2 regions of the Pantoea sp. B65 genome follow, and region 1 is predicted to be linked to the other one. Evidence: predicted binding sites of a transcription regulator. Region 1 holds the regulator's gene; the other holds the start of a gene.

Region 1 (4,852 bases):
TGGTCTGTCGCCGCGCAGTAACCAGATGAACTACCCGGCGATGGCGCAGGATATGCTGGACACGCTGGATGCTGCCGGGATTGATAAAGTGGCGATTATTGGTCATTCGATGGGCGGAAAAATCGCCATGACCCTCAGCGCGCTGGCGCCAGAGCGTATCGAACAGCTGGTGTTAATCGATATTGCGCCGGTGGATTACCAGACACGCCGTCATGATACCATCTTTGCCGCGATTAACGCCGTCACCGCTGCTGGCGTCAGCCTGCGCGCCGAGGCAGCGGAGGTGATGCGCAGTTATCTGGCGGAAGAGGGCATTATCCAGTTCCTGCTGAAATCCTTTCAGGAGGGCGAATGGCGTTTTAACGTGCCGGTGCTGTGGGACAATTACACCACCATTTCCGGCTGGGAAACCGTTCCTGCATGGCCGCATCCGGCGCTGTTTATCCGGGGCGAGCTCTCCCCTTATCTCGACGATATCCATCGTCAGGCGGTAATCGATCAGTTCCCGCAGGCACGCGCTCATGTGATTGCCGGCGCCGGACACTGGGTACATGCTGAAAAACCTGATGCGGTTTTGCGCGCAATTCGCCGCTTTTTTGCGCTTTAAAAGCAAATAGTTGCCGCCACAGTGAAATGATTGTCGCGACGACTTTCACTGGGGTATGATGGCGCGCTAAAATTTTGCCGCCGTTGGCAACACCGACCATTGGCTTGCCGCGGGCAAGATAATCAGCCTGGCGGGACGGTGTTATTTTCGACGGCAAACCGGCCCGTTTAGTCAGAACCCGCGTGGCGATTTCAGACGCTGACGCTCATTCAGTATCATGATTCTATGGCAAAAGAAAACACCGACCGCACGACGATCGATCTGTTCGCAGACGAACGCCGCCCGGGACGACCAAAAACCAATCCGCTGACGCGTGATGAACAGCTGCGCATTAATAAACGCAATCAGCTAAAACGCGACAAAGTTCGTGGGCTACGTCGCGTCGAGCTGAAAATGAACAGCGACGCGGTTGATGCGCTCAACCAGATGGCTGAACAGCGTAATATCAGCCGCAGCGAGCTGATTGAAGAGATGATTCTGGCGCAACTCCACGTCACCGGCTGATCGTCCGGCGCAGAAAAGTGGCGATAAACCGAGGCGTTGAACGCACAAAGCGACAAATCCGGCGGCATTTCAAGTTCCGCGCCCCGGTACTGTCTGCTATCATTGCCAGTAACTGTGTATCTGTAGCATTCACCATATCAATAAGTTTCAAGAGGTTATTAAGCTCATGGCAATCGTAGGCATTTTCTTTGGCAGCGATACTGGCAATACGGAAAACATTGCAAAGATGATCCAAAAGCAACTGGGGAAAGACGTTGCTGAGGTTCATGATATTGCCAAGTCTGCCAAAGAAGATCTTGAGGCTTTTGATATTCTGCTGCTTGGTATCCCGACCTGGTACTATGGCGAAGCCCAGTGCGACTGGGATGACTTTTTCCCGACGCTGGAAGAGATCGACTTCAACGGTAAACTGGTTGCGCTGTTTGGTTGTGGCGATCAGGAAGACTATGCCGAATACTTCTGCGATGCGATGGGCACCATTCGCGATATCATTGAGCCGAATGGCGCAGTGATTGTCGGCCACTGGCCGGTTGCAGGTTATCACTTCGAAGCTTCCAAAGGGCTGGCGGATGATGACCACTTCCTCGGCCTGGCGATTGATGAAGATCGTCAACCCGAACTGACCAGCGAACGGGTTGAAAAGTGGGTGAAGCAAATTTTTGATGAACTTCAGCTGAAAGAAATCATCGAAGCTTAGTATGACTGACGCAATGTGGGTGCTGGCTCACATTGAGTCAGCGGTTTTTCCTATAGAAATAATAGATACATGTTTGTAACTTTTACCGGCAAATCTGTACAATACCCCCATCGGTCACACTGCTATTGCCGTTTTCGAAGCATAGTGAAGGGGTTAGCACAGTATCTATCACAGGACAGACTCCGAGGCATGGACTTCTCACGGACGTAACTCATTACATCCTTCAGTTGTTGCACGCTCTCCATGCCGTTTTCATTTCGAAGCACGAGTTCTATAATGAGACGCAATAAGTTTTCGCGTTGACCGATGTTCAGGGCTTTTCAGCCACATTGTGACTAGCAAAGTAACAGGACAATATCCGCATGACTGACAACAACACCGCATTAAAGAAGGCCGGCCTGAAAGTCACGCTTCCCCGACTGAAAATTCTGGAAGTGCTTCAGGAACCTGAGGGCCATCACGTCAGTGCGGAAGACTTGTACAAGCGCCTGATTGATATGGGCGAAGAGATTGGTCTGGCGACAGTTTACCGCGTCCTGAACCAATTTGATGATGCGGGGATCGTTACCCGTCATAATTTCGAAGGCGGCAAGTCTGTTTTCGAACTTACGCAGCAACATCACCACGATCACCTGATTTGCCTCGACTGTGGCAAAGTGATTGAATTCAGTGATGAATCGATTGAAACCCGTCAGCGTGAAATCGCAACACGCCACGGTATTAAACTGACTAACCACAGTCTGTACCTGTATGGTCACTGTGCGCTGGGCGATTGCCGCGAAGACGAAACGCTCCACGACAAATAAATTATGCTATGCAGTAACTAATGACAAAACCGGTGAAACTTCACCGGTTTTTTTATGCCGCTAATCCATCGCCTGTGGCGCCTGCAGCTTCTCCACCCGGCTGTAACGCCCGCCATCGGCACTGGCGCTGCGCAACCACACTTCACTGCCGACGCGCGGCGGCAACTGCGGATCATAACGCTGCCATTGTTTACCGCCGTCGGTTGAAAACTCGATCCTGATGCCCGGCAGCGCGCTGTTTGCCTCCAGCACCCGATGATAAATGCGCCCTCCCGGCAGCGGCAGACGCCAGGCAATACCCTGCTTATCCAGTTTAGCCAGCTCACGCTGCCCGAGCAGATTAGCAAAACGTTGCCAGTCCTGACGCAACGCCGCGGTATCGACCCAGTGAGTTTTACCCTGCTGGTATTCGCGTCCGGGCTGATAGTCCAGTTCCCAGCCGGCACGATGCCAGCCACGCTCGGCAACCGACAGCAACCGCGGGAAAATCATCGCCTCCATCTGCCGATCGCTGCGTACCGTTTCGCTCCACAGCTGTGCGGAAATCCCCTGCGCCCCCGGCCACGGCTTAGCGGATTTGGCGCTAAAGCGGTTACCGTCACGATCGACCGAGGTTTCAGCATTTTGCGCCAGGTTATCCGGCGCGAAACTGAACATCTTACGCTCATCATTAAAGCGCGTTCCCCAGTAATAACCGGGCTCCAGCGGGTTCACTTCGTACGGGAAATCCATATACAGATAGTCAGGACTGGAAACCACCACCTCATAGCCCTTCTTCGCCCAGTCATTAACGCTGTCGAAACCGCCCCAGTACAGGGTATCCCAGAAATTCACCGTCACCTGCGGAGTGGCAAACGCACTGGCGTGAGCGACCGTTTTCAGCCCATCCTGCCATGCCTGCATATGATGAATCCCCTGCGCCTGCGCTAAACGGCTGACCTCAATAGCGAACCAGCCGGGCAAATCGGCAATGCTGGCCACCCGGCCCTGTTGCACCATACGCTGACAGACCGGCGAGCGCGCCCAGGGGTGATCCTCCTGCTGCCGATTGATTATCCCCTTCCCCGCTTCCGGGTGGCGACGGTCGGTATAACCTGGCCCCAGACGAATGTTCTGCGCCTCATCGCCGCCAAAGTGCCAGCGGGTTAATGGCTGCCCGGCCGCCTGATGCATGGCGCGGAATTCACCGATCACCTTAGCCACAAAACGTTTTGATGAATCCAGGCAGGGGTTCAGGTAGCTGGTGCGATCATAAAACTGCACCGAAGTGGTATTCGAGCTGTCGTCCGCATCCAGCAGCCGATACTCCGCCGCCTCAGCGGCTTTGCCCTGGCGCATTAAGCGCTGGTAGCGTGCTTCCATGGCGATCACCGCAGCGCGCGCATGGGCTGGCATATCCACTTCGGGGATCACCTCAATCAGCCGCGCGGCGGCATATTGCAGAATATCGATATAATCGGCCCGGCTGAAATAGCCGCTGCCGCTATTGTCGCTGTCGGGGCCGGAACCGAGCTGCGGCAGCAGACAGCGCTGTTCAGACGGATCGTGACAACGACGCCCTGCCACCGCGGTCAGTTCCGGCAACCCGGCGATTTCGATACGCCAGCCTTCATCATCCGTCAGGTGAAAATGCAGTTTATTCATTTTCCATGCCGCCATCTGATCCAGCAGACGTTTAACCGCGGCCTTACTGTGGAAATTGCGCGCCACATCCAGCGCCACGCCGCGATAAGCGAAACGCGGCGCGTCGCTGGCCTCAAGGGCGGCGATCTTTTTATCGCCATCAGCCGGCAGCAGTGAAAGGATCGACATCAGACCATAGAACACCCCTGCCGGATCATAGCCCGTCACCCGCGCCCCGGAGCGCGCGATAACTAAGCGGTAAGCGCCCGAGCGCGCCAGTGCGCCGCGAAAACCCGCGCGATCGATAGCGGTAGCGACCGGATAACCGTCGGCGCGCGGCTCAACCCCGGCGCGGGCAAAATGCTGGCGGATAACCGCCGCTTTATCCGCCGACAGGGATAACAGATCGAGCGCGACCCCGGCCTGCAAATCAACATCTTCCGCGCCTACCGTCAGTTGCAGCGGCGTCGGCGTAATCTGCCCACGTAAGCTGGCCGCCGCGAGTGTTTTAATATCGCGATTTTTTTCAAAACGAGTTTGCGCATTCATCAGCACATTTTTATCTTCCGCGGTGCGCTGCCACTGCGCGCCGAAGGGCGCGACAAAACGCGTCAG
Region 2 (4,852 bases), on a different contig from region 1:
CCTGTAATCTGGCCTGTGCCCCGATGGGCAGGGTGACGGTGTCCTGATCATGGCCAAATGCCAGATCGGTAATCACCGGCACACCGGTCAGTTCGCGGATCCGCTGCCAGACGCAGGAAAAATCGAAACCATTATCGTAATCGGTCAGCGCCGCGCCGGTAAAACTACCGGTGATAATCGCACGCTGGCGGGCCAGAATCCCGGACTGATGCAGTTGCAGCAGCATGCGTTCAGTGCGGAACGGATGCTCATTGACATCTTCAATCACCAGAATACCGTCATCGACGGCTGGCAACCATGGCGTTCCCACCAGTGATGCAATCATCGCCAGATTGCCGCCCCACAGCGTACCGCTGACTTGCGCATCTGCGGCCATTGTCTGCCATGTTACGCTGAATTCAGACTGAGTGATTGCCCGCCAGAAATGTTCGGCAGTAAAATCAGACAATTGCTCAGCGCCAAAATTACCGCACAGCATCGGGCCACTAAAGGTTATCAGGCCGCTTTGCGACAGCAGCGCCAGCTGCAGGGCGGTGAAATCACTGTGACCACAGATCGCCAGCGGCTTTCCGGCCAGTTGCTGCAGCGCCGGATAATCGATCTGGTCGAGTAACCGGCTGGCGCCGTAGCCGCCACGTACCGCCAGCACGATATCCGGCAGCGGGTGCAGACTGGCGAGCGCATTAATATCGTGCAGCCGCTCACTGTCGCTACCGGCGAAGCGCTGGTAACGGCGCGAAATAACCGTCTGATTTTCCACGCGATGCCCGGCAGCCGACAGCCGCTCAATACCGCGTTGGGCGGCAGCCTGGTTATGGCAATAACCTGATGGCGCAACCAGATGAAAAAGTCGGGAAGTTGCAGACCTCATGCTCAGTTATCTCCCTCTAAGCGGTCAATGACGACCAACGGTTTGAATACATACGCCATAGCAGAGCGTTTTTCGATCAACGATGTGTGATCGGTGTCGGTTTTTTAGTCAATGAATTTTGAATCATTTCCCTATCCATGGTGTCCTAACCAACTGATGATGACGAAAAGTTGACATGAAGTCACCTCCGGGCCGGAATTTAGCGGTAATTCAGATAAACGGCAATTTTTAACTTTAGGCCAGTCAGTATGATTGAGCGCGAACAAGTGGCTGCGAGGAAAAGAATAGCGTGAAAACCCGATCGCTGATGTTATGTGTGCTGTTACTGGCGGGATGCGCCAGTAAACCGCCGAAACAAGCACCACCCGAGCGCCAAACGCCATTAACTCAGGCGCCGCCGCAAAAAATCTCTCAGGCCTGGTCAATGTTCACCGAGGATGCCGCCAGCCACTATGGTGTTGATGAACGACTGATTAATGCCATTATTAGCGTCGAGTCCGGTGGCAATCCAACGGCAGTGAGCCGTTCGAATGCCATTGGTTTAATGCAAATCAAAGCCTCTACCGCCGGTCGCGAAGTCTGGCGCGCCCGCGGACAGCACGGCCAGCCGAGCGGTTCGGAACTGCGCGACCCGGCGCGTAATATTGATATCGGCACCGCCTATTTACGTATCCTGCAGTCACAGGAACTGGCCGGTATTCGTGATCCGGAAACCTTACGCTATGCCACAATCGTCTCTTACGCCAATGGTTCCGGGGCTTTGCTGCGTACCTTTTCACGCAACCGCGACCGGGCGATTGCCATGATCAATCAGATGACGCCGCAGGAGTTTTACCAGCATGTACAGGCAAAACATCCGGCAGCCCAGGCGCCACGCTATTTGTGGAAAGTGACCAGCGCTTACCGCACCATCTAATCTGACGCCCGCTCCCGCCGGCGGCATACCCGCTGCCAGCGCCATCTTCTCTCTGCCGAATTTCTCCATCATTCCGGGTGTTTTACCGTTTTGTGTAAAGGATGTTTATCACGCTTATAAATGTATTGATAATCATTATCATTTGGATATGATAGCGCTCATAAAAACAGATCGTCAGGGTTAACTTTCTGCACCATCGCGCAGAAGGCGCATTTTATTTGTCTTTTTTCCAGGGAAGCAGTCGCTGAGCAGATACCAATAATTAAGCAGGGTATTGCTATGCGCACATTTTCACCGCACCAGATGCTGATAAAAACATCGTTATTAACCGGGGTATTTTTGACGGCCACCTTTAACGTCAATATCGCCCGCGCTGACGAAAAAACCACTAATACGACGTCCGATCAACAAAACGTCAGCAACAGTAATAAAAAACCCGTCTTGAAAATTTCCACCCAGCGGCAGAGTGAAACGGTGATGACCGTTACCGCACGGGAACCGGAAAAAGAGGCCGGCAGCAAGGTTAGCTACAGTGCGGCAGAGCTGCAGAAGAAAGGCGCCAGTGATTTCGGTTCGGTGATGCGTTATGAGACGCTGGTCAGCGCCACCGGCGTCCAGGGTGGGTCATCGGCAGGTAAAAGCGGCTTCGATCGCAGTGGCTATACCGGTTTTAATATTCGCGGCCTGGAAAGCAACCGCGTGGGTATCGATGTTGACGGTATTCCGCAGCCAGACGCAACCGGCCGCAGCTATGTCAGCCGTGCCGGTCTGAATACTTTCGGTATCGGCAGGGATTATCTCGACCCCTATATGTATGGTCAGGTGGAGATTGAATCCGGCGCCACTGCGACTTCACGTGCGAATACCGCGATTGGCGGGGCCGTGTCGTTTCTGCCGAAATCTGCGGATGATTACCTTTCTCCGACCAAATCCACTTACTTTGGTTACCAGAGCGACTACGACTCTTCCAACCGTAGCTGGCATCAGGGAATTACCACCGCGGCTGGCGATGAGATCCTGCGCGGCGTGCTGGTCTACAGCCGGCGCGATGGTCAGCAAACCCGCAATAACAGCGGGACGGTCGCGGCGTACCCGGCTAACTGGCACTCCAATGCGTTGCAGGGTTCCGCTATCTGGCAGCCAAACGATGCGCATAAACTGACCACTACGCTGGATTATTACGATAAAACTAACCACAGCCATTATGACAGCTGGGATACCGCCGGCAGTGCGGTGCTGGGTACTGCAGAGCAACAGAGTAATACCCGTCGCTGGGGCCTCAGCCTGAAGGATGAGTGGACGCCGTATAACGACTTGATCGACAGCCTGCTGACCAAAGTGTTTTATCAGCAAACCCAGGCGCACGATAATACCTGGATGCCGGCCGACAGCAGCAGCATGAAGCGCGTCTACTCTGATTACGATGTCGACACTTACGGTTTCGAAGCGCAACTGGCGAAAACCCTTGGCCGTCACCAGTTGACGGGTGGGGTCAATGCCCGCCTCAGCGATACCGCGCGCCCCTTCCGCCAGGAACCGGTGCAGAGTATCTACAGCACCATTATGCAACCGGAAGCGGACAGCCGCAGCTATACGCTGGGCGCTTTTATGCAGGATAAAATCCAGTTTGATCTGAACGGGCACGGTTTTGCTGTGGTGCCGGGGGTGCGCGTCGCGCATCAGAGTACCCGGGCAGAAAACCTTAGCAGCCTGACCAGCGGCAGCAGCGTGCTGACTGAATCGGCGCTGGAGACGTTGTATGGCGACAGCAATACCGATACTGAGGTGCTGCCATCCATCAGCTTTAATTACGATCTGACGCCAAAACTGATGACATATATTCAGTATAAGCGTGGCGCGCAATTCCCAAATGCCAGTCAGCTGTATGGTTCATGGAACCTTGGCTCCAGTTATGCCGGTAGCCAGCAGTATGCGCTGATTGGTAATACCGATTTGAAAACCGAGACCAGCAATAACCTTGAGTGGGGAATGAAGGGAGAGGTGACCGACGGTCTGACGGTACGTACCGCTCTGTTCTATAACACCTACAAAAACTTTATTGCTTATACCCGTTATACCCGCTCCGGCAACCCGGAACGATTCACCAATGTGCCATCAAATATTTACACCACCTATCAGGCGGAGAATCGCGATAAGGCGTTTATCTATGGCGGGGAAGTCAGCGCCCGCCTCAACTTCGGCAGCTGGTTCGCCCGGGCGGAGGGTTTCAGCGCCGGGCTGGCGCTGGGCTATAGCAAAGGTGAGTCTAAGTCGGAATACTCCGGTGACAAATATGTTGATCTCGACAGTGTCGCACCGATGAAAGCGGTGGTCGGGCTGGCCTGGGATGCCCCGGCGAAGCAATATGGCACCGCGCTAACCGCGACCTTCGTCAAAGGTAAACAATCTACCGAAACCAATCGCGAAAGCTACAGTAACAGCGGCAGCGCGCTGACCGATGCCAGTAGCGAATATCTGCGCGTGCCGGGCTATGGCCTGCTGGATATGACCGCTTACTGGCAGGCAACCAAAAACGTCAGGCTGAGCGGTGGGCTGTATAATATCACCGACCGCAAATACCGGGACTACCTGAGCAGCCGCGAGCTGACGGACTCCACCAATCAGGATGCTAACGATCAGGCGCTGGCGGTTATGCCGGGCCGTACCTTCCAGTTAGGGGTCAATGTCGACTTCTGATTGCCGCAGGTCCATGTCTAAGCCGCGCACTGCGCGGCTTTTTTTTGCTTAAGCCTCGCCATCGCTGGCGGGGCTTTTTTTCTCGTTATGTCCAAGATCGCGATCCGGAAAACACTGCGCCCGCAGGCGCCTTTTAATCTCCGCCGCATCCGGGAAACCCCCCATACTTTTGCGGTCCCAGATTAACCGATCGTCGACGGTAATCTGATAAATCCCGCCGCTGGCCGGGATCAGCGTGACCTGGGCCAGATCGGTACTGAAGGTGTTCAGCAGCTCTTGCGCCATCCAGGCCGCACGCAGTAGCCAGTTGCACTGGGAACAGTAGGTAATAGTCACGACGGGAAGGGTTTTCATGGCGCAGTATCCTG

What was found. The regulator Fur, encoded in region 1, represses iron uptake genes when iron is present. The targets are predictions, from matches to a motif close to ATAATAATGAGAACNACTATCAA.
Region 2: JWF83_RS15925 (TonB-dependent receptor domain-containing protein) is a predicted target of Fur. The motif match lies at 1,913-1,935, and genes of this name have one in related genera.

Annotation. Positions count from the first base shown of each region.
Region 1 is NZ_JAHXPU010000034.1:12,631-17,482, reverse strand. It holds gene ybfF (esterase) at 1-607, shown strand, start outside; gene ybfE (LexA regulated protein) at 833-1,111, shown strand; gene fldA (flavodoxin FldA) at 1,278-1,808, shown strand; gene fur (ferric iron uptake transcriptional regulator) at 2,171-2,614, shown strand; gene JWF83_RS13670 (beta-N-acetylhexosaminidase) at 2,675-4,852, opposite strand, start outside.
Region 2 is NZ_JAHXPU010000036.1:372,662-377,513, reverse strand. It holds gene ldcA (muramoyltetrapeptide carboxypeptidase) at 1-871, opposite strand, end outside; gene emtA (membrane-bound lytic murein transglycosylase EmtA) at 1,161-1,787, shown strand; gene JWF83_RS15925 (TonB-dependent receptor domain-containing protein) at 2,067-4,484, shown strand; gene JWF83_RS15920 (SelT/SelW/SelH family protein) at 4,533-4,838, opposite strand.